DNA from 4 places in the Pseudomonas sp. 9.2(2024) genome. Region 4 is predicted to be linked to each of the others. Evidence: predicted binding sites of a transcription regulator. Region 4 holds the regulator's gene; each other region holds the start of a gene.

Evidence for each region. Region 4 encodes FliA, which starts transcription of late flagellar genes. Its sites were predicted from a motif close to CTAAAGTTTNNNNNNNNNNNGCCGNTAA; they were not measured.
Region 1: ABFB52_RS22715 (methyl-accepting chemotaxis protein) is a predicted target of FliA. The motif match lies at 4,485-4,512, and genes of this name have one in related genera.
Region 2: ABFB52_RS22970 (methyl-accepting chemotaxis protein) is a predicted target of FliA. The motif match lies at 5,329-5,356, and genes of this name have one in related genera.
Region 3: ABFB52_RS22390 (methyl-accepting chemotaxis protein) is a predicted target of FliA. The motif match lies at 3,435-3,462, and genes of this name have one in related genera.

The regions. Positions count from the first base shown of each region.
Region 1 is NZ_CP155585.1:5,040,411-5,047,696, forward strand. It holds gene ABFB52_RS22695 (FecR domain-containing protein) at 1-436, shown strand, start outside; gene ABFB52_RS22700 (TonB-dependent receptor) at 559-3,144, shown strand; gene ABFB52_RS22705 (biliverdin-producing heme oxygenase) at 3,256-3,852, shown strand; gene ABFB52_RS22710 (YbaN family protein) at 4,022-4,417, shown strand; gene ABFB52_RS22715 (methyl-accepting chemotaxis protein) at 4,598-6,736, shown strand; gene ABFB52_RS22720 (CoA transferase) at 6,894-7,286, shown strand, end outside.
Region 2 is NZ_CP155585.1:5,093,167-5,100,452, forward strand. It holds gene argJ (bifunctional glutamate N-acetyltransferase/amino-acid acetyltransferase ArgJ) at 1-191, opposite strand, end outside; gene secA (preprotein translocase subunit SecA) at 314-3,052, opposite strand; gene ABFB52_RS22960 (DciA family protein) at 3,360-3,815, shown strand; gene ABFB52_RS22965 (helicase HerA-like domain-containing protein) at 3,826-5,313, opposite strand; gene ABFB52_RS22970 (methyl-accepting chemotaxis protein) at 5,502-7,286, shown strand, end outside.
Region 3 is NZ_CP155585.1:4,975,999-4,983,284, forward strand. It holds gene ABFB52_RS22375 (glycerophosphodiester phosphodiesterase) at 1-419, shown strand, start outside; gene ABFB52_RS22380 (PepSY domain-containing protein) at 558-863, shown strand; gene ABFB52_RS22385 (hypothetical protein) at 1,144-1,587, opposite strand; gene ABFB52_RS22390 (methyl-accepting chemotaxis protein) at 1,700-3,325, opposite strand; gene ABFB52_RS22395 (transporter) at 3,596-4,618, shown strand; gene ABFB52_RS22400 (inorganic phosphate transporter) at 4,858-6,471, shown strand; gene ABFB52_RS22405 (LysR family transcriptional regulator) at 6,525-7,286, opposite strand, start outside.
Region 4 is NZ_CP155585.1:2,006,193-2,013,478, forward strand. It holds gene ABFB52_RS09015 (hypothetical protein) at 1-188, opposite strand, end outside; gene flhA (flagellar biosynthesis protein FlhA) at 716-2,845, shown strand; gene flhF (flagellar biosynthesis protein FlhF) at 2,857-4,197, shown strand; gene fleN (flagellar synthesis regulator FleN) at 4,311-5,141, shown strand; gene fliA (RNA polymerase sigma factor FliA) at 5,138-5,878, shown strand; gene ABFB52_RS09040 (chemotaxis response regulator CheY) at 6,046-6,417, shown strand; gene ABFB52_RS09045 (protein phosphatase CheZ) at 6,436-7,224, shown strand; gene ABFB52_RS09050 (chemotaxis protein CheA) at 7,264-7,286, shown strand, end outside.

The DNA.
Region 1 (7,286 bases), 3.0 Mb from region 4:
CGCCGGGCCGGTGAAAGCCAGCGTGCGCGACACCGCATTCGCCGTGCGTTATCTGGACGGCGTGGCGCAGGTGCGGGTGCAGCGTGGCGATGTCGATCTGCGGGCGACCCGTGACGATGCGCGGGTGCGGCTGTCTGCCGGTGAGAGCATTCGCATCGGCCCGAACGGTTTCGACCGCCCGGCCAAGGTCGACGCCGCCACCGATCTGGCCTGGGTGCAGGGTCGGCTGATCTTCGAGAACTGCCCGCTGAACCAGGTGCTGGCCGAACTGCGCCGTTACTACCCGGGCTTCATCATCAACACCAACGAGCAGTTGGCCGACGTCGCCGTCACCGGCAATTACCGTCTCGACCAGCCGCTGGACGTGGTGCGTTCGCTCGCTCATATCACCTCGGCCAAGCTTCGGGAATTCCCGGCGCTGGTGATCTTGAACTAAATGAGAATTATTTTTACTCGATAGTCGAAGCTCGTTCGTCTCGTTATAGCCAATGCAATTGATTCGCATCTCGCGAGATCAATCAGCACCTATAAAGATTCGTGCGACACGGAGCGCTATCGATGTCCTCTCGCCTTACCCGCCAGACTTCTTCCCCTTCCCGCGTGCTTTCGCTGCTGACCGCCGCCATTCTGATGGCCGGCACCGCGCCGCTGATGGCCGCCACCGAACAGCCGACGCGCAACATGGGCGACTACTCGTTCGCCATTGCCCAACAGCCGCTGGTGTCGGCGCTCAATGCGTTCACCGCGGTCACCGGCTGGCAGGTCGGTTTGCCGGCGGAACTGGGTCAAGACGTGTCGTCGCCGGGCGTGCGCGGTTCGCTGCCACCGGAAAAAGCCCTGGAGCGTCTGTTGGTGGGGACCAACCTGAGCTTCCGCAAACTGAGCAACAACAACGTCGTGCTGGAAAAACGCGCCAGCAGCGGCGCACTCAATCTTGATCAGGTGACCATCAGCGCCACCCGTCAGGAACAGTCGATCAACAGCGTGCCGGCCACCGTCACCGTGCAGACCCGTCAGGATCTGGACCGCAACAACGTCAACACCATCAAGGATCTGGTGCGCTACGAGCCGGGCGTATCCGTGGGCGGCGCCGGCCAGCGTGGCGGGATCAGCGGCTACAACATTCGCGGCATCGACGGCGACCGGATTCTGACTCAGGTCGACGGCGTCGAAGTGCCTGACGGTTTCTTCAACGGCCCTTACGCCAAGACCCAGCGCAATTACGTCGACCCGGAAATCGTCAAACGCGTCGAGATCCTCCGTGGCCCGGCCTCGGTGCTGTACGGCAGCAACGCCATCGGCGGCGCGGTCAGCTACTACACCCTCGACCCGGACGACATCATCAAGCCCGGCAAAGACGTCGGTGCCCGCCTGAAAACCGGCTACAGCTCCGCCGACGAGAGCTGGCTGAAATCCGCCACCGTCGCCGGTCGCGCCGACCAGTTCGACGGCTTGTTGCACTACAGCCAGCGCGACGGTCATGAAACCGATTCCTACGGCAGCAACAACGGCACCGGCCTTGAGCGCACCGCCGCCAACCCGGAGGACGTGAAAGCCGCCAACGTGCTGGCCAAGATCGGCTGGAACTACAACGAAGGTTCGCGCCTGGGCCTGACCTACGAAAAGTACAAGGACGATCGCGACACCGATCAGAAAAGCGCCTACGGCGGCCCGTACTTCAACGGCGCCCCGACGATCCCGAACAGCGTGCTGCCCGGCGGCATGTACCAGTGGCGCACCGGCAACGACACCATCACCCGCGAGCGTTTCGGCCTGGAGCACAGCTTCGAGCTCGACAGCCTGCTGGCGGACAACGTGAAGTGGAGCCTCAACCACCAGACCGCCAAGACCGACCAGAGCACCGACGAGTTCTATTACCCGATCACCCGTAAAGTCCTGCGCACCCGCGACACGATCTACGAAGAAAAACAGTGGGTCTTCGACGCGCAACTGGACAAGGCCTTCAGCCTCGGCGCCACCGATCACGTGCTGACTTACGGCACCACCATCAAGCAGCAGAAAGTTACCGGCTCGCGCAGCGGCGACGGCACATGCCTGGCGGTCGGTCGCGGCTGCACCGCCATCGGCGCCACCAGCGCGGCTGACGTGCTGAAAAAATCCAGCGACTTCCCGGACCCGACCATCAACACCTACAGCCTGTTCGCCCAGGATCAGATCAGCTGGAACAACTGGACCTTCCTGCCGGGCCTGCGCTACGACTACACGCAGCTCAAGCCGCACATCACCCAGGAATTCCTCAACACCGTGGCCGCCGACGGCAACGGCACGGTCAGCGACGAGAACAAGACCTGGCATAAAGTCTCGCCGAAATTCGGCCTGACCTACGCCCTGACCGACAACTACACCTGGTACGGTCAGTACGCCGAAGGCTTCCGCACACCGACCGCGAAAGCGCTTTACGGCCGCTTCGAGAACAGCACCACCGGCTACAACGTGGCGCCGAACCCGGACCTGGAACCGGAAAAGAGCAAAAGCTATGAAACCGGCCTGCGCGGCAACTTCGAGCAAGGCTCGTTCGACGTGGCGGTGTTCTATAACAAGTACCGCGACTTCATCAACGAAGACGCCGTCACCCCGGGCTACAGCGAGCTGACGTTCCAGTCCAGCAACATCAAGCACGCCACCATCAAGGGTGCCGAAGTCAAAGGTCGTCTGAACCTGGATTCCTTCGGCGCGCCGCAAGGCTTGTACACCCAGGGTTCGATCTCCTACGCCTATGGACGCAACAACGACAACGGCGAGCCTTTGAACAGCGTCAACCCGCTGACCGGCGTGTTCGGCCTCGGTTATGACCAGGACAACTACGGCGGCCTGCTGAGCTGGACCGTGGTCAAGAAGAAGGATCGCGTCGACGACAGCAACTTCAAATCGCCGGACGGTGTCAGCAGTCAATTCAAGTCGCCGGGCTTCGGCATTCTCGATCTGGCCGGTTATTACAAGGTCACCGACGACGTCACCGTCAGCGGCGGCATCTACAACCTGACCGACAAGAAATACTGGCTGTGGGATGACGTGCGCGGTTACGACAGCGTCGGCGAAGCCTCGGTGACACAACCGGCCAACCTTGATCGCCTGACCCAGCCGGGTCGCAACTTCGCGATCAACCTGGTCTGGGATATCTGATCCGGATGACCTCACGGCGCGCATGCATGGCCGCGCCGTGAGGTTTTTTTACTGTCCGGCGCTTGCCCGTACGTCTCGTTATCAAGCGCCTCTTCTTTTCAAGGACATCTCATGAGCACCCCGGAAAAAGCCCTGCGTTCGCAACGCCTGAACCAGATCACCCACGAGCCGCACAGCAAGCTCGATGCCCTGGTCAAGGCCCATGCGCCGTTCGAGACCCGCGCCAATTTCGCCCGTTTCGTGGCCGCGCAGTACCTGTTCCAGTCGGAGCTGGTGTCGCTGTACAACGATGCCGAACTGACCGCCATCGTCCCTGACCTGCCGGCCCGCTGCCGCGCCGAAGCGGCAAAAGCCGACCTCGCCGACCTAGACACCGAAGTGCCTGCGCCAGTCGCCGGCACGGTGAAAAACCCGAGCAAGGCCCGCGCCCTGGGCTGGATTTTCGTGTCCGAGGGTTCCAAGCTCGGCGCTGCGTTCCTGATCAAACGCGCGGTCGCGCTGGACCTGAGCGAAACCTTTGGCGCCCGTCATCTGGGCGAGCCTGAAGGCGGTCGCGCCGAAGGTTGGAAGAGCTTTGTGCGTACCCTCGATTCGCTGCAATTCAGTGCTGAAGAAGAAGCGGAAGTGGAGCAAGGCGCGATCGATGCGTTCAACCGCTTCACCGTGCTGCTGGAACAGGCTTACGCCACAGAAGCCGAACCGGCCTGATCCCAGCCACACCGTAAAACCTGTGGGAGCTGGCTTGCCAGCGATGACGGCGTGTCAGACAACATCCCTGTCGACTGACCGGACGCTATCGCTGGCAAGCCAGCTCCCACAAGGAATTGCGTAACTCTGTAAGATTCCCACCCTGTCACATTAGCCTCTCGCTGAGCCCATGCCCCAACCCGCCTCCTCCCGACTCGCCCGCCTGCTGTTCGGTCTGCTCGCCTATGTCAGCCTCGGCATCGGTCTGATCGCCATCGTCGTGCCCGGCCTGCCGACCACCGAGTTCATCCTGCTCGCCGCCTGGGCCGCGACCCGCAGTTCGCCGCGCCTGAGTGCCTGGCTGGAAAACCATCGGCTGTTCGGGCCGATCCTGAGTAACTGGCGCAACGGCAAGATCATCGCCCGCAAAGCCAAGGTCAGCGCCACCGTCAGCATGTTGCTGTGCGCCACGCTGATGCTGGTGATGCTCGATCACGGCTGGCCGATCTATCTGGCGATTGCCGGGATGACGATGGGCAACCTGTGGATCTGGTCGCGACCGGAAGCGCTGCCGAAGATTTTCTGATTTTTCTCTTGTTTTCAGGGCATTTACTCGCGCAAACGTTTAGCCGTGACCGTTCGTCGGCTTGCAACTCATGCGTACCCGCCTCGCGCCGATGAGCATTGAATGGCGCTGAATGGATTTGGCGAACCGGGCACCTTCCTGCCTCTTAGCCAACAGCTCATCCATTCGCGAGAACGTCCCATGTTCGACTCTCTGTCCATTCGCCTGAAAATCGTCTTGCTCTCCGGCCTCTGCCTGCTCGGTGTGGTCGCGCTGATCGTTGGCATCAACATTTACCAGACCAACCAGAACGACGAACTGGTCAGTGCTTCCAGCAGCAAGATGCTCACCGCCAGCGTGCAGGACCTGTTGCAGGCCAAGGCTGCCGAGCAAGCGGTGCGGGTGCAGAAAACCTTCGGCGAGAGCCTGTTGGTGATCACCGCCCTGGCCGACCAGATCAAGGACATGCGAGTGATGGCCGCCAAGCGTTCGCTGGACGCCGGCGCCCTGCGTGAAGAGTTGAACCAGAGCCTGAAAACCGCCTTCGAGCGCAACAGCAAGGTGCTTGGCATCTGGCTGGCGTTCGAACCCAACGGACTGGACGGCAAGGACAGCGAATTCGCCAACGATGCCGCGCGCCAGTCCAACGAGGCGGGACGTTTCGCCAGTTACTGGAGCCGTGCTGCGGGTCCGTCGCTGAACACGATCATGGTCGAAGACGACATGAACAAGACCACCCTCAGCGTCAGCGGCACGCCTTACAACAGCTGGTACACCTGCCCTCGCGACAACAAACGTACCTGCCTGCTTGATCCTTACGCCGACACCGTGGGCGGCAAGGAAATGCTCATGACCACCATTTCCGTGCCCCTGCTGGTGGACGGCAAGGCCATCGGCGTGGTCGGTGTCGACATCGCCCTCGACGCCCTGCAAGCGGCGGCCGTGGACTCTCAGCGTGACCTGTTCAACAGCGCCGGGCACATGCTGATCGTCTCCGGCAGCGGCGTGCTTGGTGCCTACAGCGCGGATGCCGGCAAGGTCGGCAAGAGCATCGGCGACACCCTCGGCGCCGAGGGCAAGGACGTGCTGCAACTGCTGAGTGCCGGCACACCGAAGATTCTCGAGCGGGGCGACCTGATCCGCGCCGTGTATCCGGTCAACCCGATTGCCGACTCCAAGGCCTGGGGCGTGGTCATCGACCTGCCGAAACAAGTGCTGCTGGCCGACTCGGTCAAGCTCCAGGCAGTGCTCGACGACGCGCAGCAAACCGGCACGATTACCGCATTGGCGGTGGCCGTGATCGCCGGCCTGATCGGTCTGCTGCTGATCTGGCTCACCGCCTCCGGCGTGACCCGTCCGATCAACAGCGTCGCCGAAATGCTGAAGAACATCGCCAGCGGTGAAGGTGATCTGACCCAGCGCCTGAACTACACCAAGAAAGATGAACTGGGCGAACTGGTGAACTGGTTCAACCGCTTCCTCGACAAGCTGCAACCGACCATCGCCCAGATCAAACAGAGCATCACCGAGGCCCGTGGCACCGCCGATCAGTCGTCGGAAATCGCCCGCCAGACCAGCGAAGGCATGCAGGTGCAGTTCCGCGAGATCGATCAGGTAGCGACCGCCTCCAACGAAATGAGCGCCACCGCTCACGACGTGGCGAACAGCGCGTCGAATGCGGCCAACGCGGCGAAAGGCGCCGATCAGTCGGCCAAGGACGGGATGTCGATCATCGAGCGCAGCACCCGCGACATCAACCAACTGGCCGATGAAGTCAGCAAAGCCGTGACCGAAGTCGAAGAGCTGGCAGTCAACAGCGAGCAGATCGGTTCGGTGCTGGAAGTGATCCGCAGCATTGCCGAGCAGACCAACCTGCTGGCGCTGAACGCCGCGATCGAAGCGGCCCGTGCCGGTGAAAGCGGTCGTGGTTTTGCGGTGGTGGCAGATGAAGTCCGTAACCTCGCCAAGCGCACCCAGGATTCGGTCGAAGAAATCCGCGTGGTGATCGAGCGCATCCAGACCGGCACCCGTGGCGTGGTCGCGACCATGCACTCGAGCCAGACCCAGGCTCACAACAACGCCGGGCAGATCCGCCAGGCCGTGGACGCCCTCGGCAAGATCAGCGACGCGGTTACCGTGATCAGCGACATGAACCTGCAGATCGCCAGCGCCGCCGAACAGCAAAGCGCCGTGGCCGAAGAGGTCAACCGCAACGTCTCGGCGATCCGTACCGTCACCGAAACCCTGACCGAACAGGCCACCGAATCGGCGGCGATCAGCAGCCAGCTCAATGCCCTGGCCAGCCAGCAGATGAAATTGATGGATCAGTTCCGCGTCTGACCTCCCCTCCCTGATCGTTCCCACGTCGAGGCGTCGAACCGTCCGCGTGGGAATACAGCCCAGGACGCTCCGCGTCCCGCTCCTGAACTGGAGCGCAGGGCATGGGAACGATCTCGTCATCTGTTCTATGATCAGGCCCTCTTCCGGAGGGCCTTCGATGACTGATCTGCTCACGTCCATTCAAGCCGCACTCGGCTTGTCCCGCACGCCGATTCCATTCACCGCCGAGGGCGCCCTGCCCTCAGCGTTTGCCGTCACCGACCTTGCCTGCGCGAGCATTGCCGTTGCCGGGCAAGCTGTCGCCGAACTCCTTCAGCAGCAAACCGGCGACTTGCCCACTGTAGAAGTCGACCGCCGCCTCGCCTCGTTCTGGTTCGCCACGTCGCTGCGACCGATCGGCTGGGAAGTGCCGCCGCTGTGGGATCCGGTGGCCGGCGACTACGCAACCCGAGACGGCTGGATCCGCCTGCACACCAACGCCCCGCATCACCGCACCGCCGCTGAAAGGGTGCTCGGCGCCTGTGCCGACCGCGCGGCGATGGCGGCGAAA
Region 2 (7,286 bases), 3.1 Mb from region 4:
TTCTTGGCCAGGATCACCGGCGCTGCACAGAAAGCGTTCAACGTGAACACGCCCGCCACGGTGGAACCTTCGGCGCAACGCATCACGACGACATCCTTGCGCCCCGGGCGCTTGATGCCGGCCGAAGCGATACCGAGTTCAAAACCGGCAACCGGGTGCAACGTTGGCAAAGGACCAAGACCAACAGCCATGAATGCGCTCCTTACTCAATGATGTCAGCACCGCCAAGCGTAGTGACGGTGGTGTAAATGGCAAAACGCCGCGACGGCTGGTGCCGGTCGCGGCGCGGGTATTTCAGCGATTGAAACGAGTTTTACTGGATCTGCCCGTGGCAATGCTTGAATTTCTTGCCCGAACCGCAGTAGCACAGTTCGTTGCGGCCCAGCTTCTGCTCGTTGCGCACCGGGGCGGTGGCGAGGGCCACATCGACCTCTTCACCGACCAGTTCCGGTTGCGCTTCCAGGCCAGGAGCCTCGGCGTGTTCGAACTGCATGCGGGCGGCCAGTGCTTCGGCTTCCTGACGCAGGCGTTGTTCTTCTTCGGCCGGATCTTCGCGGCGAACCTGAACGTGCGACAGCACACGGATCGAGTCGCGCTTGATCGAATCCAGCAGCTCGGAGAACAGCGTGAAGGACTCGCGCTTGTATTCCTGCTTCGGGTTCTTCTGCGCATAACCACGCAGGTGGATACCGTGACGCAGGTGATCCATGGTCGACAGGTGGTCTTTCCACAGGTCGTCCAGAACGCGCAGCACGATCTGCTTCTCAAAGGAACGCAGGGCTTCGGCGCCCGCCTGGTCTTCTTTTTCGTTGTACGCGGCGATCAGCTCGTTCATCAGCTTCTCGCGCAGGGTTTCTTCGTACAGGTGATCGTCTTCGTCGAGCCATTGCTGGATCGGCAGCTTCACGCCGAAATCGCTGGCGATCGACGCTTCCAGACCGGCCACGTCCCACTGCTCTGGCAGCGATTGCGGCGGAATGTGTGCGCTGACAGTGGCGTTCAGGACGTCCTGACGGAAATCAGCGATGGTTTCGCCGATGTTGTCCGCGGCCAGCAACGTGTTACGCATGTGATAGATCACTTTACGCTGTTCGTTGTTGACGTCGTCGAACTCGAGCAGTTGCTTGCGGATGTCGAAGTTGCGGCCTTCAACCTTGCGCTGCGCCTTCTCGATGGCGTTGGTCACCATACGGTGCTCGATGGCCTCGCCAGGCTGCATCCCCAGGGCTTTCATGAAGTTCTTCACCCGGTCAGAGGCGAAGATGCGCATCAGGCTGTCTTCCAGCGACAGGTAGAAGCGGCTGGAACCGGCATCGCCCTGACGGCCGGCACGGCCACGCAGCTGGTTATCGATACGACGGGATTCGTGACGCTCGGACGCGATCACCTGCAGACCGCCGGACTCCAGCACTTGCTGGTGACGCTTCTGCCAGTCGGCCTTGATCTGGGCGATCTGCTCAGGGGTCGGGTTTTCCAGCGACGCGACTTCAACTTCCCAGTTGCCGCCCAACAGGATGTCGGTACCACGACCGGCCATGTTGGTAGCGATGGTCAGTGCGCCCGGACGACCGGCCTGCGCGATGATTTCAGCTTCTTTTTCGTGGAACTTGGCGTTCAGAACCTTGTGTTCGATGCCTTCCTTCACGAGCAATGCGGACATGTGCTCGGAGGTTTCGATGGTCGCAGTACCCACCAGTACCGGACGACCGGCAGCCATGCTTTCCTTGATGTCGTTGACGATCGCCGCATATTTCTCTTCGGCGGTCAGGAACACCAGGTCGTTGTAGTCCTTACGGGCCAACGGTTTGTTCGGCGGAATGACCATAACGTCCAGACCATAGATCTGGTGGAATTCGAATGCTTCGGTATCAGCGGTACCGGTCATGCCGGACAGCTTGGTGTATAGACGGAAGTAGTTCTGGAACGTGGTCGATGCCAGAGTCTGGCTTTCGGCCTGGATATTCAGGTTTTCCTTGGCTTCGATGGCCTGGTGCAAGCCTTCGGACAGACGACGACCCGGCATGGTGCGACCGGTGTGCTCGTCGACCAGCACGACCTGGCCGTCTTGCACGATGTATTCGACATTGCGGTTGAACAGCTTGTGCGCACGCAGGCCGGCGTAAACGTGAGTCAGCAGACCCAGATTATGCGCCGAGTACAGGCTCTCGCCTTCAGCCAGCAGGCCAACACTGGCGAGTTGCTCTTCGATGAACTGGTGACCGGCTTCGTTGAGTTCGACCTGACGGGTCTTCTCGTCGACGGTGAAATGGCCTTCCTGGGTGACTTCGCCTTCGACTTCTTCGACGTGCAGCTTGAGTTTCGGGATCAGCTTGTTGATCTCGATGTACAGCTTGGAGCTGTCCTCGGCCTGACCGGAAATGATCAGCGGGGTACGCGCTTCGTCAATGAGGATGGAGTCGACTTCGTCGATCACGGCAAAGTTGAGTTCGCGCTGGAATTTCTCTTCCATGCTGAACGCCATGTTGTCGCGCAGGTAGTCGAACCCGAATTCGTTGTTGGTGCCGTAGGTGATGTCGGCGGCGTAGGCGGCGCGCTTCTCTTCCGGCGGCTGGAACGGCGTCACGATGCCGACGCTCAGACCGAGGAATTCATACAGCGGACGCATCCAGTTGGCGTCGCGGCGGGCCAGGTAATCGTTCACGGTCACAACGTGCACGCCCTTGCCGGACAGCGCGTTGAGGTAAACGCCCAGAGTACCCACCAGCGTCTTGCCCTCACCGGTGCGCATTTCGGCGATCTTGCCTTCGTGCAGGGTCATGCCACCGATCAGCTGGACGTCAAAGTGGCGCATGCCCATGACACGCTTGCCGGCTTCACGGGCGACCGCGAAGGCTTCGGGCAACAGCTTGTCGAGGGTCTCCCCCTTGGCAATGCGGTCCTTGAACTCTGCGGTCTTGGCGCGCAGTTGATCGTCCGAGAGGGCGACCATCTTCTCTTCGAAGGCATTGACGAGCTGCACCGTCTTGAGCATGCGTTTGATTTCACGCTCGTTCTTGCTTCCAAAAAGTTTCTTTAACAAAGGCGCAAACATATCGGCAGGATCTTCCACACTAAAGGGATGGAGGGCGGCCCCGTGAGTCGCCCGTGCAGCCCTCATGGCCGCATGCGAACGAGCATTCTACCCGGAAACGGTGGTGAGGAAAGTGGGGATATTCCACGATGCTGGCACTGCGCTTTGACGGGGCTCACTTAAAATAGGGGCGTTTTGCTCAACTTCAAGCCGTACAGCGAAGAAGTTAGTCGTTGATTTAATGGGCAAAGCAGGGACAAAAGCAATGGGCGAGTGAAATGGCTGCCATCTGCTACCATGGCGCCTCTGTCACTTCAGGTCCTAGATCATGGCATTTCGCCCTCTCACAGCCAGAGCGCCCGCCGTTCTGCTACGCGAAGCCAGACCGCTGAAAGCCATCCTCGGTCATGCCCAGCGCCTGGCCCATCTGCAACGTCTGCTCGAAAGCCAGCTGCAACCTGCCGCCCGTGAACACTGCCACGTGGCCAAGTGGCGCGAGGGCGAACTGTTGCTGATCGTCACCGACGGCCATTGGGCCACGCGCCTGCGCTATCAGCAGAAACGCCTGCAACGGCAACTGCAGATGTTCGACGAGTTCGCCAATCTGACGCGAATCAAGTTCGCCGTGCGGCCACCGACCATCCAGCGCGAAGCGAGCGGACCGACGATCGACCTGTCAACGGATGCGGCGGCGACCATCCAGGCCACCGCCGACGGGATCAGCGATCCGAATCTGCGAGCGGCACTGGAACGACTGGCCGCCCACGCCAAACCCAAAACCTGAGCCTTGTTGATCAGCGGCGTTTGCTGCCGCCGAGCAATGAACCCATCAGACCGCGCACCAACTGTTTGCCCAGCGAATTCGCCGCCTGGCGCATCGCCGACTTGAGCGCCTGCCCCGCCGCCGTGCCGAGGAATTCTCCGGCCTTGTCCGCCAGACTCGGCTCTTCAGCCGCCGTTTTGCCCGGCGCCGCTTCAGCCTCGGGTGCCAGCCCCTTGCGCCCCATCAGGATTTCATAGGCCGACTCGCGGTCGATCGGCTTGTCATAACGGCCCTTGAACGGCGAACCGGCAATCAGCACCGTGCGCTCGGTCTCGGTCAACGGCCCGATCCGCGATTGCGGCGGTGCCACCAGCACTCGCTGAACCATTTCCGGCGTGCCCTTCTCCTGCAAGGTGCCGACCAGAGCCTCGCCAATCCCGAGTTCGGTGAGCACCGACAAGGTGTCGAACGCCGGATTCGGCCGGAAGCCGTCCGCCACCGCCCGCAGGGATTTCTGTTCCTTGGCGGTGAACGCGCGCAGGCCGTGCTGGATCCGCAGCCCCAGTTGCGCCAGCACATCGTCCGGCAGATCGCCCGGCGACTGGGTGACGAAATACACGCCCACGCCTTTGGAACGGATCAGCCGCACCACTTGCTCCAAGCGCTCTTGCAGCGCCTTGGGCGTGTCGCCGAACAACAAATGTGCCTCATCGAAAAACAGCGCCAGCAGCGGTTTGTCGGCATCGCCGCGTTCCGGCAGTTGTTCGAACAGCTCGGCCAGCAGCCACAGCAGGAACGTCGCGTAGACCTTCGGCGCCTCATGTACCAGACGACTGGCGTCGAGCAGATGAATGCGTCCGCGACCATCGGCGGTCGGCTGCAGAATGTCCTCCAGTTGCAGCGCCGGCTCGCCGAACAACGCCTCGGCACCCTGCTGCTCCAGCGTCGCCAGACGCCGCAACAGCGCCTGGCTGGAGCCAGTGGTGAACAGCGCGGCGTCTTCGCCCAGCAGCTGCGGATTGTCCTTGAGGTGATTGAGCAGCGCTTTCAGGTCTTTGAGATCCAGCAGCAACAGGCCTTCGCGATCCGCCACCTTGAACGCTGCGTACAACGCCGATTGCTGGCTGTCGGTCAGTTCCAGCAGCGCGCCGATCAGCAGCGGGCCCATTTCACTCAACGTAGTGCGCAACGGATGACCGGACTGACCGTGAATGTCCCACAGGGTCACCGGATACGCCTGAGGCGTGTGCTTGAGCCACGGCATGCCGGCGATGCGCTCGGCGATCTTGCCCTGGGGGATGCCGGCAGCACCGAGGCCGCACAGGTCGCCCTTGACGTCGGCGGCGAACACCGCGACCCCGGCGTCGCTGAACGCCTCGGCCAGACGCTGCAGGGTGACGGTTTTGCCGGTACCGGTTGCGCCGGCCACCAGTCCGTGACGGTTGGCCAGGCGCATGGCCTGGGCGATCGGTTGCCCGGCGAGGTCAGCGCCGATTACAAGTTGCGAAGATTCAGGCATTTGGTCACCCAATGGTTAATCTTTGATCGAGCATGGCCGATAGCTAACGGTGACAGATGCGACTGACATCCGCATCGGAGATTTCCCTAAGGAGAAGCGGAAATACCTGCTTGTACCCATCAAGCCCACCTGGCGAGTATCTATAGAAGCACGCCCTGAATAATAAGACCTTAGCGGAACCCCAAGCCATGAACAAAAATCTGCGTTTCAGCCATAAAATCCTGCTTGCCGCCGCCCTCATCGTCATTGCCGCCTTCGCCTCGTTCACGCTGTACAACGACTGGTTGCAACGCAATGCGATCCGCGAGGACCTGGACAATTACCTCAACGAGATGGGCGAGGTCACAGCCGACAATATCCAGACCTGGCTCAGCGGGCGCATCCTGCTGATCGAGAACGCGGCCCAGAACATCGCCATCAACCCCGACCCTGCCGCCGTCGCCAGCCTGCTGGAACAGAAAGCCCTGACGTCGACCTTCATGGCGTCTTACCTCGGCGATGCTACCGGGCACTTCACCATCCGCCCGGATGCGAAGATGCCGGACGGTTTCGATCCACGTGTTCGTCCTTGGTATAAAGGTGCGGAAAGCAGCAGCACCTCGACCCTGACCGAACCGTACATCGACGCCGCCACCGGCCAGACCATCATTTCCATCGCCACCGCCGCGAAAAAGGCCGGTCAGAGCGTGGGCGTGGTGGGCGGCGACCTGAGCCTGCAAACCCTGATCAACACCCTCAGCGCCCGGGACTTCTCCGGCATGGGCTACGCGTTCCTGGTCAGCGCCGACGGCAAGATCCTGGTGCACCCGGACAAGGCCCTTGTGATGAAGTCACTGAAGGAAGCCTATCCGCAGGACACCCCGCGCATCAGCAGTGACTTCAGTGAAGTCACCGTCGAGGGCAAGACCCGCATCGTCAACTTCACCCCGATCAAGGGCCTGCCGTCGGTGAACTGGTACATCGGCCTGTCGGTGGATAAAGACAAAGCCTTCTCGATGCTCAGCGAATTCCGCGCTTCGGCCGTGATCGCGACCGTGATTGCGGTGGCGATCATCATTGCCCTGCTCGGCATGCTGATCCGTATCCTGATCCAGCCGCTGCACGTGATGACTCGTGCCATGGAAGACATCGCCGACGGCGAAGGCGACCTGACCAAGCGTCTGACCATTCAGAATCAGGACGAATTCGGCGTGCTCGGCACCGCGTTCAACCGTTTCGTCGAGCGTATTCACGGCTCGATTCGCGAAGTGTCATCGGCCACCGGCCAGGTCAACGAAGTCGCCCTGCGGGTGGTCGCGGCCTCGAACTCGTCGATGTACAACTCCGACCAGCAAGCCTCGCGCACCAACAGCGTGGCTGCGGCGATCAACCAGCTCGGCGCCGCCGCCCAGGAAATCGCCCGCAATGCCGCCCAGGCCTCGACCCAGGCCAGCGACGCCCGCGGCCTGGCTGAAGACGGCCAGCAAGTGGTGGAGCGCAGCATCAAGGCCATGAATCAGCTTTCGAGCATGCTCAGCGCATCGAGCAGCAATATCGAATCGCTGAACAGCAAGACCGTGAACATCGGCCAGATCCTGGAAGTGATCACCAGCATTTCCCAGCAGACCAACCTGCTGGCGCTCAACGCGGCCATCGAAGCGGCACGTGCCGGTGAAGCCGGTCGCGGCTTTGCGGTGGTGGCGGACGAGGTGCGCAACCTCGCCCACCGCACCCAAGAATCGGCGCAACAGGTACAAACCATGATCGAGGAGCTGCAAGTCGGCGCCCGCGAATCCGTGAGTACCATGAGCGACAGCCAGCGCCACAGCCAGGACAGCGTGGACATCGCCAACCTCGCCGGCGAACGCCTGAACAGCGTGACCCAGCGCATTGGTGAAATCGACGGGATGAACCAGTCGGTGGCCACCGCGACCGAGGAACAGACGGCTGTGGTCGAGTCGATCAACGTGGATATCACCGAGATCAATACGCTG
Region 3 (7,286 bases), 3.0 Mb from region 4:
TGTTGCTGTGGGTCGGCGAAGGCAGCATCGAGCCGAAATCCAAAGTGACCTTTGCCGAATCCGGCGAGAAGGACAAGAACGCGTTCTACGGCAAGCAGGAGCCGAAATCCGAAGCCGAATTCAAGCAGTGGATCGACTACGCCAAGGCCCAGGGTGCGATCGGCACCGGCCCTTCGGCGAAGCTGACCCACGGCGGCGATCAGAGCTATTCGGATCTGGTGCAGCCATGGATGAACAAGTACACACACGACAAGGGCCTGCTGGTGCACGTCTACACCGTGGATGAGCCGGTGGACTTCGAGAAAGTCATGACTTCTGGTGTCGACGGCATCTTCACCAACCGCGCCAGCGAACTGCTGAAGTTCTACAAACGCCCGGCCGCCAGTGTGGATCAGGTGTTGAAGAACAACGGTTTCTGATTTGTAAATCAGGGCGTCAGTATCGCGAGCAGGCTCGCTCCCTCGGGGAGTCCGGCCTGCTCGCTGCGTTTTAAGGGTGAGTTAAGTTGCGGCGATTAACCTGAACTCACTTAAACGAATCACCCAAAGGAATAACCGATGAAAACCCTGACTGCCCTGTTTACCGCTGCCGCCCTGACCCTCACCGCTGGCCTGGCCCAGGCTGACGTTCGCGTTGACCAGATCCCTGAACTGGTCAAGTCCGGCAAGATCAAGTCGCTGGAATCGATGAACGCAGAAGCGCTGAAACTGCATCCGGGTGCGACCATTACCGACACGGATCTGGATAACCACTTCAATGGTTATGAGTATGAAGTTGAGTTGCGTACTGCTGATGGCAAGGAGTTTGATGTGGACTTCGATGCAACGACTGGCAAGGTGCTGAGCGACAAGCAAGACACTTGATTGGTTGATAAAACAAAGCCGCATGACTTTTGGGTTGTGCGGCTTTTTTGTGTCTGGTGTCTGGCTGAAACCATGTTTCGTCAGTCAGCCCCTACCCCCTCACCCCAGCCCTCCCGAAACGTCGGACCGCCCCCAAGGGGGCGAGGGGGAAAGGGAACCGATCTCCATGGGTTTCTAAACCTGAGTTCGACACAAGATTTTCAGGTCGGCGTAACTCGAACATTCAACTCCGTCAGTCCCCTCTCCCTCGGGGAGAGGGCTAGGGTGAGGGGAAAAGGCTTCACGCGGAGGTACTGACCAGCGAACCCGACGTACTTGAATCCGAATCCTGCAAAGCCGCCAACAACGCCGCCGTCGCCGTCTGCAACGAAGCCGATGTCGTCGCGATCTGCGACTGCGCCGCCGCAACATCCGCCGCCTTGGCATCCTGGCTTTCCTGCTTCGCCTGAGCCGCTTGCAGCGCCTGTTGTTCTTCCTGCAATTGCTTCTGCAGCTCGGCAATCTGCTTGCGCAGTTCTTTCACGGTGTCCGATTCATCGCTGCTGGAACTGCTGTCCCCCGCCGGCGCCGCACCGCCGCCCGCGGCCACTTTGCTGGTGTCGGCTTTCACGCCGGTGCTGGCCGCCGCGGTGGTCGAAGTGTCGTCGCCCGTATCGGCAATCGAGGTTTTGCTGGTGGACGTGGTAACGGTCTGATTGATCGAAACAGACGTGATGCTGACCATGGGAAATCTCCAATGCCGGTTATAGATAACCGGGCATCGGCGGCGGTCTGCACGAATTGAGATCGACTGTGTACCGACTCGGTAACCGAACCGGTACACAGTCACTGGCCGGTCAGACGCTCAGGCGAGCGGTGACGTCGTTCAGTTGGCCGGACAGGCCGTGCAGGTTCTGGCTGGCGCTTTCGGTGCGCTGCACGTTGTCGAGGTTGGTGCTGGCGATCGAGGTGATCTCGGTCAGGTTGCGCGAGATGTCTTCGGCGACCGAGGTCTGTTCCTCGGCGGCGGTGGCGATCTGGCGGTTCATGTCGCGAATCGCTTCCACCGCGTGGGTGATGCGCTCGAGCATGGCGCCGGCCTGGGTCACTTGCTCGACGCTTTCATCGCTGCGGGTCTGGCCGCTGTCGATGGCCTGGGCCGCGTCCACCGCACCGGTCTGCACGCTGTGGATGATCTGGTTGATCTCAATGATCGACTCCGCCGTACGCTGCGCGAGGTTGCGCACCTCATCGGCGACCACCGCAAAACCACGCCCCGCTTCACCGGCACGGGCCGCTTCGATGGCGGCGTTGAGCGCCAGCAGGTTGGTCTGCTCGGCGATCCCGCGAATCACTTCCAGCACCTTGCCGATGCGACCGCTGTCAGCTTCCAGACGACGGATCACGGTGGCGGTGTTGGCGATTTCGCCGCGCATCTGGGTGATGCTGTGAATGGTGCTCTGCATGACCTTCTCGCCCTGCTGCGCGGACTGGTCGGCATCGTCGGCCGCACGCGCCGCGTCGGCCGCGTGACGGGCGACTTCCTGGGCGGTGGCGGACATTTCGTTCATCGCCGTGGCCACCTGATCGGTGCGGTTGAACTGCTCGTTGGTGCCGCCGGCCATCACGGTGGCGATGGCGTTCAACTCGCCGCTGGCGCTGTCCAGATCCTTGGCGCTGCGTTGCAGATGATTGAAGGTTTCGGCGAGGAAATCGCGCAACGTGTTGGCCGCTGCGGCCAGGTTACCCAGCTCGTCCTGACGGTCGCTGGACACACGCTCGACCAGACGCCCCTTGCTCAACTGGGTGACGTAGTCGATGAGTTTGCGGATCGGCTCGACCAGGTTGCGGTTGACCAGCCACAGGCTGAGCAGACCGATCAGCAAGCCTGACGCGAGCATCACCAACAGCCCCAGCCACACAGTGCGGTCAGCACTGGCGCTGATCTGCGCCGATTGCTCGGTGCCCTGCTTGCGCAGCTCGGCGACCAGCTCGCTCATCTGGTCGCTGGCGGCACGGTCGACGCCTTTGACGGCGGCGTCCCCCGCAGTCGGATCGGCACCGGCGGCGACGTAGGCATCACGGCCCTTCTGGTACGCAGCACCAAGCAGACGGTGTTCTTCGCGCAGGCGATCAATGCGGGTTTTCAGCGCAGGCTCGAGGCCTTTCTGGTTGGCCAGCTCACCGAGGATGCCCTGCACATCGCGCTGACGGTCTTCGAACTGGCCCCAGTATTTGGCCAGATCCGCCGGTTGCTTACCGCGCAGCAGAACGTTTTTCCACTCCTGGACCTGCACCTTGAATTGCAGGTTGGCTTCATCGATCAGTTGCGAGGTGTGCAACGGACCTGCGATCAATTGGCTGTAGTTCTGCACGCCGTTGGACAGGAAATGAAAGCAGGCCAGCGCGATCAACAGCATCGCCAGCAGGCTGCCGCTCAGCAGGGCGAGAATTTGCGCTCTCAGGGATTTTTGCAGCATCACAGGTACTCAGGACAGGGATGAGGCACGCCCGGTAAGACGTGAATTGTTGCCGGACATCCGTGTCGGCGGACCTTGGCTCATGGCGAAGGCGCGCAACCTAACTCATGCGTGATCGGCGTTCCAGCGCCCTTCTTGAGAAAAATCCGACCCTCGGTAACGCGTTGATTTGACGTCATTTTGCTGTCACACAAACGTCATGTGACATTGCGATGATGCGGCTCAGGTGAATCTGCAAATCCCGCGACAGACGCCTCCTCGCAGCGAGCCTTCATGAACCACAGCCTCGATATCAGTCATCGTGATCCTGACCTGTTCGGCCTGCTTTACGGCTTTCGCTTTCGCCCCGGCGAACGCGGGCGCGAGGTGGATTCGGCGACCGCCCTGCGCTGTCTGCAAGACGACAGCGAGGGCGATGAATTTCTCTGGCTGCACCTGAACCTGGCGCACGCCGCGTGCGAGCGCTGGATGAAAAGCCATCTGCAATTGCCCGAAGAGTTTTTCGAAGCGCTGCACGAAGGTTCGCGCTCGACCCGCATCGAGCATGTGGATTCGGCGTTGCTGGCGGTGGTCAACGATGTGGTGTTCAACCTCAGCAGCATGGTGTCATCAGACGTGTCGACGCTGTGGGTCTGCGTGCGCAGCAAACTGATCGTCAGTGCGCGCCTGCAACCGCTGCACTCGGTGGACAAGCTGCGTTCTTCGGTGAAGTCCGGCGAGTGCTTTCGTTCGCCGCTGGAACTGCTGGTGCACCTGCTGCGCGATCAGGGCGAAGTGCTGACCCAGATCGTGCGCAAGACCAGCATGAGCGTCGATCAGGTCGAGGACGAATTGCTGTCCTCGCGACTGTCGACCAACCGCGCCGAACTCGGCGCCAACCGGCGGGTGCTGGTGCGCCTGCAACGGCTGCTGGCGCTGGAACCGGGTTCGCTGCTGCGCCTGCTCAACCGGCCGCCGCCCTGGTTGCAGAAGGAAGACGTGAAGGAGTTGCGCAAGTCCACCGAGGAGTTCGCGCTGATCATCAACGACCTGACCGCCCTCGGTGAGCGGATCAAGCTGTTGCAGGAAGAGATTGCCGCCAACCTCAACGAACAGAGCAACCGCACGCTGTTCACCCTGACCGTGGTCACGGTGCTGGCGCTGCCGATCAACATCATTGCCGGTTTCTTCGGCATGAACGTTGGCGGTGTGCCGCTGGCCACTGATCCCGAAGGGTTCTGGATTCTGGTGGCGCTGGTGGCGACGTTCACCGTGATCGCCGGGCGCTGGGCGTTTCGCAAGCGGCGGGATTACTAAGAGCCGACTGCCCCTGCCGCTCGTTCCCACGCTCCGCGTGGGAATGCCGCCCGGGACGCTCCGCGTCCCTGTGACGCAGAGCGTCACCTTATGCATTCCCACGCGGAGCGTGGGAACGATCACCGCCTTCAGATCAGCGGTGAAGCTAAAACCCCAAACACTGATCTGTCGCAGCCTCTCTGTAATATTTAGCAACGATCATGGGCGACACTCCTTCCCCCGCTCAGGATTGTCCGCCCATGGCTACTCCCTCCCTGACCGCCAGCCCGGCCCCCGCTGCCAGTGGCAGGCCGGCCCTCGACAAGAAAACCGGCCCGTTCACCTACGTAGTGTTTTTCGCGGTACTGGCGATGGGGATGCTGTTCACCGCCTACAGCCTGATGCACGACATGCACGAACTCGGCACGGTGGTCACCACCTGGACGCCGTTCCTGCTGCTCGGCGTGGCGTTGTTGATTGCGCTGGGCTTCGAGTTCGTCAACGGTTTCCACGACACCGCCAACGCCGTGGCCACGGTGATCTACACCCACTCGCTGCCGCCTAATGTGGCCGTGGTGTGGTCGGGTTTCTTTAACTTCCTCGGGGTGCTGCTGTCGAGCGGCGCGGTGGCGTTCGGCATCATTGCGTTGCTGCCGGTGGAGCTGATTCTGCAAGTCGGTTCGTCCGCCGGTTTCGCGATGATTTTCGCCCTGCTGATCGCGGCGATCCTGTGGAACCTCGGCACCTGGTGGCTGGGCCTGCCGGCCTCGTCGTCGCACACGCTGATCGGCTCGATCATCGGCGTCGGTGTAGCGAATGCGCTGATGCACGGCCGCGACGGCACCAGCGGTGTGGACTGGGCGCAGGCGACCAAGATCGGTTACGCGCTGTTGCTGTCGCCGCTGGTGGGCTTCGGTTGTGCGGCGCTGTTGCTGCTGGCGCTGCGTGCGTTCGTGAAGAACCGTTCGCTGTACAAGGCGCCGGAAGGCAACACCCCGCCACCGTGGTGGATTCGCGGTCTGCTGATCCTGACCTGCACCGGCGTGTCCTTCGCTCACGGTTCCAACGACGGCCAGAAAGGCATGGGCCTGATCATGTTGATTCTGGTCGGCACCCTGCCGATGGCTTATGCGCTGAACCGCACCATGCCGGAAGAACAGTCGCTGCAATTCGCCGCTGTCGCCCAAGTGACCCAGCAAGCGCTGGTGAAAAGTGCGCCACTGCCGGCACCGGCCGATCCGCGCGCTGTGCTCTCCGACTACGTGCGCAGCAAGGAAGCCACGCCGCAACTGATCCCCGCCCTCGCCTCCCTGACCGGACACATCGGTGAAGAAGTCAAAGGCTACGGCTCGCTGGCGAAAGTCCCGGCCGAGGCCATGGGCAACGTGCGTAACGACATGTACCTGGCCAGCGAAACCATTCGCCTGATGGACAAGAACAAGGTCGGCACCTTCGACGCCGACACCAGCGGCAAGCTGCAACTGTTCAAGCAACAGATCGACAACGCCACGCGGTTTATTCCGCTGTGGGTGAAGATCGCAGTGGCGATTGCTTTGGGGCTGGGCACCATGGTCGGCTGGAAGCGGATCGTGGTCACGGTCGGCGAGAAGATCGGCAAAACCCACCTGACCTACGCCCAGGGCGCGTCGGCGGAAACGGTAGCGATGCTGACCATCGGCGCCGCCGACATGTTCGGCCTGCCGGTGTCGACCACTCATGTGCTGTCCTCGGGCGTGGCCGGGACCATGGTCGCCAACGGTGGCGGTTTGCAGATGAAGACCATCCGCAATCTGCTGATGGCGTGGGTGCTGACGTTGCCGGCGGCGATTCTGCTGTCGGGCAGTTTGTATTGGCTGTTCACCCAGATCTTCTGATCCAGCCGAATCCCTGTGAGAGCCTTTACTCCCACAGGGATTTGCGGCAGAAATCAGAGCGTCGAACGAATCAAATCCCCCAGCCAATCCATGAACACCCGCACCCGCAACGGTAGATGCCGCTGCCTCGCGTACAGCAGTGAAATGCCCATCGCCGGCGCGGTGTATTGCGGCAGCACCGTCACCACCTCACCAGTGTCCAGATAAGTATTCATGCCGGTTCGCGGCACCTGGATCAGACCGAATCCCCCAAGGCACGCCGACTCGTACGCATCGGTGCTGTTGACCGTCACGCTGCCGGCCATCGGTACGCGATGCACTTGCCCGTCCTGCTCGTAAACAAATCCTTCCGAACGCGAACCCAGCACACCGACGTAGTGCACCAGCCGATGCTGCGCCAGATCCTCAAGCGTTTGCGGCACGCCGTAGCGTTCGAGATACGCGGGGCTGGCGCAGTTGATCATGCTGAAATCACCCAGGTGCCGCGCCACCACCGACTGATCGGGCTGCGCGCCGATGCGCACCACGCAATCGAAACCTTCGGCGAGCAGGTCGACCCGGCGATCGGTGCTGCTGATTTCCAGCTCCAGATTCGGATGACGCGCCATGAATTCCGGCAGCTTCGGCATGATCAGCCGTCGCGACAGAATGTTCGGCATATCGACCCGGATCCGCCCGGTCAGCGACGCTTCGTCCTGGCGGAACAGGTTCTCGATTTCGTCCATGTGCGACAGCAGATCCTTGCTTCGCTCGTACAGCGCAAGGCCGTCCTGAGTCGCCTGGACCTTGCGCGTGGTGCGTTGCAGCAGACGCGT
Region 4 (7,286 bases):
TCTTCGTTTTTGAAGTCCGCGGTGACGGCGTACATTCTGCGGGTCTTGCGCGGTGGTGGCGTGGAGCCGGGCGGGCAGAGATAGTGATCAAGAGCGCGGTCGGCGGCTTCGTGAAGCTTTCTGGAATCGGCGGATTCGTAGGGCGAGGCAGGGTCGGTTTCGGGTGGGTTGGGTGTGGGTTTGATCATGGTGAAGCTCCTTTGGGTGGAGCCGCCAAATCCAGTCGCTAAACAGGAAGGGTGGCGGCTGTACGCAGGTTAGCGAACCGGTCAAAGGCACCCGGTAGACCACAAGGGTCTCCCGCATACAGCCACCATAACGAAATTGCAGACATGCAGATCCGCAACGAAGTCAGGAACGCTGGTGCACCTTTAATTCGAACCGAGTCGCTAAACCCGATCGCTGATTCGTCAGCGACCGACCCACAATAGAACCCGACCCCAGGGCGCACAAGCCGGCGGATTCTGGCGTAGCTGTAGGCAACGGCGCAAGGATTCGTAGCCTGTAAGGCGTGTCTGAAGGTGTCTTTTAAACACCTGAGTTTAAAAGGCGCTTTTTGCTGAACTCTTGCGAAGGAAACATCCCGCCCAGCAGAAAAACCACGCCCAAACCCCTCTGTTTCAATCATCGGCAAAAGTTGGAAGGCTTCTTGCAGTAGCCGCCGTGCGCCCGCTCTGGGCGTCAAAAGTTTGCTTTAAAGGAACGGGGAAAACCGGTGGATCGCTCTCAGTTATTCAACACTGCTCGCTCGAATGTTGCCGACCTCAGTCGAGGCAATCTGGGTGTGCCGCTGTTGCTGCTGGTCATGCTGGCGATGATGATGTTGCCGGTGCCGCCGTTCCTGCTCGACGTGTTCTTCACCTTCAACATTGCCCTGTCGATCGTCGTGCTGCTGGTCTGCGTATACGCCTTGCGGCCGCTGGATTTCGCGGTGTTCCCGACGATCCTGCTGGTAGCGACGCTGTTGCGACTGGCGCTGAACGTGGCGTCGACGCGGGTGGTGATGCTCCACGGTCAGGATGGCCACGCCGCTGCCGGTAAGGTGATCCAGGCCTTCGGTGAGGTGGTGATCGGCGGTAACTACGTGGTCGGTATCGTGGTCTTCGCGATCTTGATGATCATCAACTTCGTCGTGGTAACCAAGGGTGCCGGCCGGATCTCCGAGGTGAGCGCGCGTTTCACCCTCGATGCGATGCCCGGCAAGCAAATGGCGATCGACGCCGACCTCAACGCCGGTCTGATCGACCAGGCGCAGGCCAAGGCCCGTCGTCAGGAAGTGGCCCAAGAGGCCGAGTTCTACGGTTCGATGGACGGTGCCAGCAAGTTCGTACGCGGTGACGCCATCGCCGGTCTGCTGATTCTGTTCATCAACCTGATCGGCGGTATGGCCGTCGGTATCTTCCAGCACAACATGACGTTCGCCGACGCCGGCAAGGTTTACGCCTTGCTGACCATCGGTGACGGTTTAGTGGCGCAATTGCCATCACTGTTGTTATCTACAGCTGCAGCGATCATGGTGACCCGTGCTTCCGGTTCGGAAGACATGGGCAAGCAAATCAATCGCCAGATGTTCGCCTCGCCCAAAGCGCTGGCGGTGGCGGCCGGTCTGATGGCGGTCATGGGTCTGGTGCCGGGCATGCCGCACTTCTCGTTCCTGACCATGGCTGCGCTGGCTGCCGGTGGCGCTTACCTGTTCTGGAAGAGGCAGAACGTGGCCAAGGTCATCGCGCTGGAAGAGGTCAAGCGTCAACAGGAACTGCTGCCGTCGCCAGCCCGCGCCATGGAAACCAAGGAGCTGGGCTGGGACGACGTGACCCCGATCGACATGATCGGCCTGGAAGTCGGCTACCGTCTGATTCCGTTGGTGGACCGCAACCAGGGCGGGCAATTGCTGGCGCGGATCAAGGGCGTGCGCAAGAAGCTCTCGCAGGATCTGGGCTTCCTGATGCCGACCGTGCACATCCGCGACAACCTCGATCTGGCGCCGAGCGCCTATCGCCTGACCCTGATGGGCGTGATCCTGGCCGAAGCCGAGATCTACCCGGATCGCGAGCTGGCGATCAACCCGGGGCAGGTCTACGGCACGCTCAACGGCATTACCGCCAAAGATCCGGCTTTCGGCCTGGAGGCGGTGTGGATCGAAGTCAGCCAGCGTGCCCAGGCGCAATCGCTCGGTTACACCGTGGTCGATGCCAGCACCGTGGTTGCGACCCACTTGAACCAGATTCTGTACAAGCACTCCAGCGAGCTGATCGGCCACGAAGAAGTGCAGCAATTGATGCAATTGCTGGCCAAGAGCTCGCCGAAACTGGCCGAAGAGCTGGTGCCGGGCGTGGTCACGCTGTCGCAGTTGCTCAAAGTATTGCAGGCGTTGCTGGCCGAACACGTGCCGGTGCGCGATATCCGCAGCATTGCCGAAGCCATCGCCAACAATGCCGCCAAGAGTCAAGATACCGCCGCTTTGGTGGCCGCTGTGCGGGTCGGCGTATCCCGCGCCATCGTCCAAAGCATTGTAGGGACTGAGTCGGAGCTGCCAGTTATCACGCTGGAGCCAAGGTTGGAACAAATATTGCTCAATAGTCTGCAGAAGGCAGGACAAGGCTCGGAAGAGGGCGTTCTGCTGGAGCCGAGCATGGCCGAGAAGCTGCAGCGTTCGCTGATCGAGGCGGCGCAGCGCCAGGAAATGCAAGGTCAGCCGGTGATCCTGTTGGTAGCAGGCCCGGTTCGCGCGATGCTCTCGCGCTTTGGTCGCCTGGCAGTTCCCGGACTGCATGTGCTGGCCTACCAGGAAATTCCGGACAACAAGCAAGTGACCATCGTTGCGACAGTAGGGCCCAACGGCTGAGGTAGTGGTTTATGCAAGTTAAGCGTTTTTTCGCCGCCGATATGCGTCAGGCCATGAAGCTGGTTCGTGATGAGCTGGGCGCTGATGCCGCCATCATTGGCAACCGCCGCATTGCCGGCGGCGTCGAGCTGACGGCGGCGCTCGATTACAAACTGTCGGCGCTGGCCCCGCGTGTTCCGAACATGGAACTCGAGGATGAGCTGCGCAAGACCCAGTCGCGCATCGTTACCGCCCAGGCCGAACTGAGCTTGCGTGGCGAAGCCGACGGCAACACCAATCGCCAGTTGTTCGCCGGGCTGCCGTTGACGGCCGGCCTGCCGCTGACCGCTGCCGAGCCGCTGACCGAACCGACCTACGAAGCTCCGGCCCGTCCTGCACCGGCGCCTGCAGCGGTTTCCGCTGGCGTCGACCCGCGTGCTCTGGACTCGATGCGTTTCGAGCTCAACAGCCTGCGCGAACTGATGGAAGTGCAACTCGGCACCCTGGCCTGGAACCAGCTGCAAGGCAGCCGTCCGGCCCAGGCCAATCTGTACCGTCGTCTGCAACGCATCGGTTTGTCCGGCCCGTTGTCCCGTGATCTGCTGTCGATGATCACCGAGATCGACGAACCGCGTCAGGCCTGGCGCATGCTGCTGGCGCACCTGGCACGAATGATTTCCGTACCGGAAGTCGAGCCGCTGGAAGAGGGTGGGGTGATTGCCATGGTCGGTCCTGCCGGCATGGGCAAGACCACCACGCTGGCCAAACTGGCCGCCCGCTACGTGCTCAAGTACGGCGCGCAGAACATCGCGCTGGTGAGCATGGACAGTTTCCGTATCGGCGCACAGGAGCAGCTCAAGACACTGGGCCGCATCCTCAATGTGTCGGTGACCCACGTCGATCCGGGCCAGTCCCTGGTGCAGGCGCTGGATCCACTGCTGCGCAAACGCGTGGTGCTGATCGATACCGCCGGCCTGCAAGCCAGCGATCCGGCCCTGCGCATGCAGCTGGAAAGTCTGGCCGGTCGTGGCATTCGCTCAAAAAATTATCTGGTCTTGGCAACCACCAGCCAGAAACAGGTTCTAACCGCCGCTTATCACAGTTACAAGCGTTGCGGGCTGGCCGGCTGCATCCTGACTAAACTGGATGAGACGGCCAGCCTTGGCGAAGTGCTGAGCCTGGCGATCAGTCATGAACTGCCGGTCGCCTACCTGACCGACGGCCCACGGATTCCGGATGATCTGCATCTGCCGCGCCGTCATCAACTGGTCAGCCGCGCCGTCAGCGTGCAAATGCAGGAAGAACCCAGCGAAGAAGCCATGGCTGACATGTTCGCTGATATCTACCACAGTCCGACCAAGCAGGTTGGCTGAGGTAATGAACCGTTTTTGTACCTACATCGATGGTCTGCCATGCATTGTTCCGGTTGTGAACGCGCAGCCAGTAATGTGGCCTCCGTCTATGCAAGACAAGGTAAAGAAATAACATGGGCAGCATGCATCCCGTACAGGTGATCGCGGTGACCGGCGGCAAAGGTGGCGTCGGCAAGACTAATGTGTCAGTGAACTTGTCCCTGGCGCTGGCAGAGCTTGGCCGTCGGGTCATGCTGCTGGACGCCGACCTGGGGCTGGCGAACGTCGACGTTCTGCTGGGCCTCACACCCAAACGCACCCTGGCCGACGTGATCGAAGGCCGCTGCGAGCTGCGCGACGTGCTGTTGCAAGGCCCCGGCGGAATCCGCATCGTGCCGGCCGCTTCCGGCACCCAGAGCATGGTTCACCTGAGCCCGGCCCAGCATGCCGGCCTGATTCAGGCGTTCAGCGACATCGGCGACAATCTCGACGTACTGGTGATCGACACCGCTGCGGGTATTGGTGACTCGGTAGTCAGTTTCGTTCGCGCAGCCCAGGAAGTGTTGCTGGTGGTCTGTGACGAGCCGACCTCGATCACCGACGCCTACGCGCTGATCAAACTGCTGAACCGCGATTACGGCATGAATCGCTTCCGCGTCCTGGCCAACATGGCCCAGAGCCCGCAGGAAGGTCGCAATCTGTTCGCCAAGTTGACCAAGGTCACGGATCGCTTCCTCGACGTCGCCCTACAATACGTCGGCGCGGTGCCCTACGACGAAAGCGTGCGCAAGGCGGTGCAGAAGCAGCGTGCGGTCTATGAAGCCTTCCCGCGTTCCAAGTGCGCACTGGCGTTCAAGGCGATCGCACAGAAGGTCGACACCTGGCCGCTGCCCGCCAACCCGCGCGGCCACCTCGAATTTTTCGTCGAGCGCCTCGTGCAGCAAACGGCAGGACCTGTGCTATGACCGCCAGCGGTATGAATTTCTACAAGAAGTCGGCGCGTGACGCGCAGTACGAGCTGATCGAGCGTTACGCGCCACTGGTCAAACGCATCGCCTACCACTTGCTGGCGCGATTGCCGGCCAGTGTGCAGGTCGAAGACCTGATCCAGGCCGGGATGATCGGCCTGCTCGAAGTCTCGACCAAATACGACGCCAGCAAGGGCGCCAGTTTTGAAACGTACGCGGGCATCCGGATCCGCGGTGCGATGCTCGATGAAGTCCGTAAGGGGGACTGGGCGCCACGCTCGGTTCACCGCAATACCCGTATGGTCAGCGACGCAATTCGCTCGATTGAAGCTAAAACCGGCCGTGACGCTAAAGATCACGAAGTTGCGGCCGAACTCCAATTGAGTCTCGACGATTACTACGGGATTTTGAACGACACCCTGGGCAGCCGGCTGTTCAGTTTCGACGACCTGTTGCAGGACGGCGAACACGAAGGGCTGCACGAGGATGGCGCCAGTGCTCATCTGGAGCCGTCGCGCGATCTGGAAGACGAACGTTTCCAGGCCGCGCTGGCGGACGCGATTGCCAATTTGCCGGAGCGTGAGCGACTGGTGTTGGCGCTGTACTACGACGAAGAGCTGAACCTCAAGGAGATCGGTGAAGTCCTTGGCGTCAGTGAATCGCGGGTCAGCCAGTTACACAGCCAGTGCGCGGCCCGCTTGCGGGGGCGTTTGGGGGAGTGGCGAGCGCGCTGAAGGCAGTGTGGGGACACTGCGAACGAGGCTGGTGCGGTGGTGAACGGCACCGGTCTCGATCTGTCGTGCTCCAGACAGTCATCGAGTGTTTTGCCGGATTGATTGAAATGGCGCGTCCAGGTGCTGGGCGCGTTTAAGACTGCTTGGAGGTCGAATTGAACAAAGACATGAAAATCCTCATCGTTGATGACTTCTCAACGATGCGGCGGATCATCAAGAACCTGTTGCGTGATCTGGGGTTCACCAACACCGTTGAAGCCGACGATGGCACCACTGCCATTCCGGTACTCAACAGCGGCAGCATCGACTTTCTGGTGACCGACTGGAACATGCCCGGCATGACCGGTATCGACCTGCTGCGCCACGTGCGTGCCGATGAAAAGCTCAAGCACCTGCCAGTGCTGATGGTGACCGCTGAAGCCAAGCGCGAGCAGATCATCGAAGCGGCCCAGGCCGGCGTTAACGGCTACGTGGTCAAACCTTTCACGGCCCAGGCGTTGAAAGAAAAAATCGAGAAGATTTTCGAACGCATCGGCTGATGAACGCGCGGGGGAGCTATGGAGCATAACGAATCTTCACAGGGCGATTTTGAGTCGACCCTGAAAAAACACGCGGTCGAACTGGTCGAGAGCCTTGAAAAAGGCAAGTTCGGCGACGCTGTGCAACTGATCCATGAGCTCAATCAGACCCGTGACCGTGGCCTGTACCAGGAAGTGGGCAAGCTCACGCGTGAACTGCACAGTGCGATCGTCAATTTCCAGATCGATCCGCACATGCCGCAGGCTGAGGAAGTGTCGCAAATCACCGACGCTACCGAGCGCCTGAGCTACGTGGTCAAACTGACCGAAGCTGCCGCCAACCGCACCATGGATCTGGTGGAAAGCGCGACCCCTGTGGTCAATGGCCTGGCTGACGAAGCCCAGGCCTTGAGCGCCGATTGGGGCCGCTTCATGCGCCGTGAGGTCGGGGCTGAAGAGTTCCGTGAACTGGCGCGCCGGGTCGACGGTTTTCTGGCACGCAGCAGCGCGGACAACCGCGCGGTGTCGAGCAATCTGAACGACATTCTGCTCGCCCAGGATTACCAGGACCTCACAGGCCAGGTGATCAAGCGCGTGACCCAATTGGTCACCGAAGTCGAAAGCAACCTGCTCAAGCTCGTGCTCATGGCCAGCCAGGTGGACCGCTTTGCGGGCATCGAACATGACCGTGCGGCGATGCTTGCTGAAAAAGATCCACAAAAACATCTCTCGCAGGGTGAAGGTCCGCAGATTCATGCCGATAAACGAGAAGACGTTGTGTCCGGTCAGGACGATGTGGACGATTTGCTATCCAGCCTTGGATTTTGAGTTTTTTTGGGTTTTTAGACCTGTAGGAGCACCCCATTAATGAGCTTCGGCGCCGATGAAGA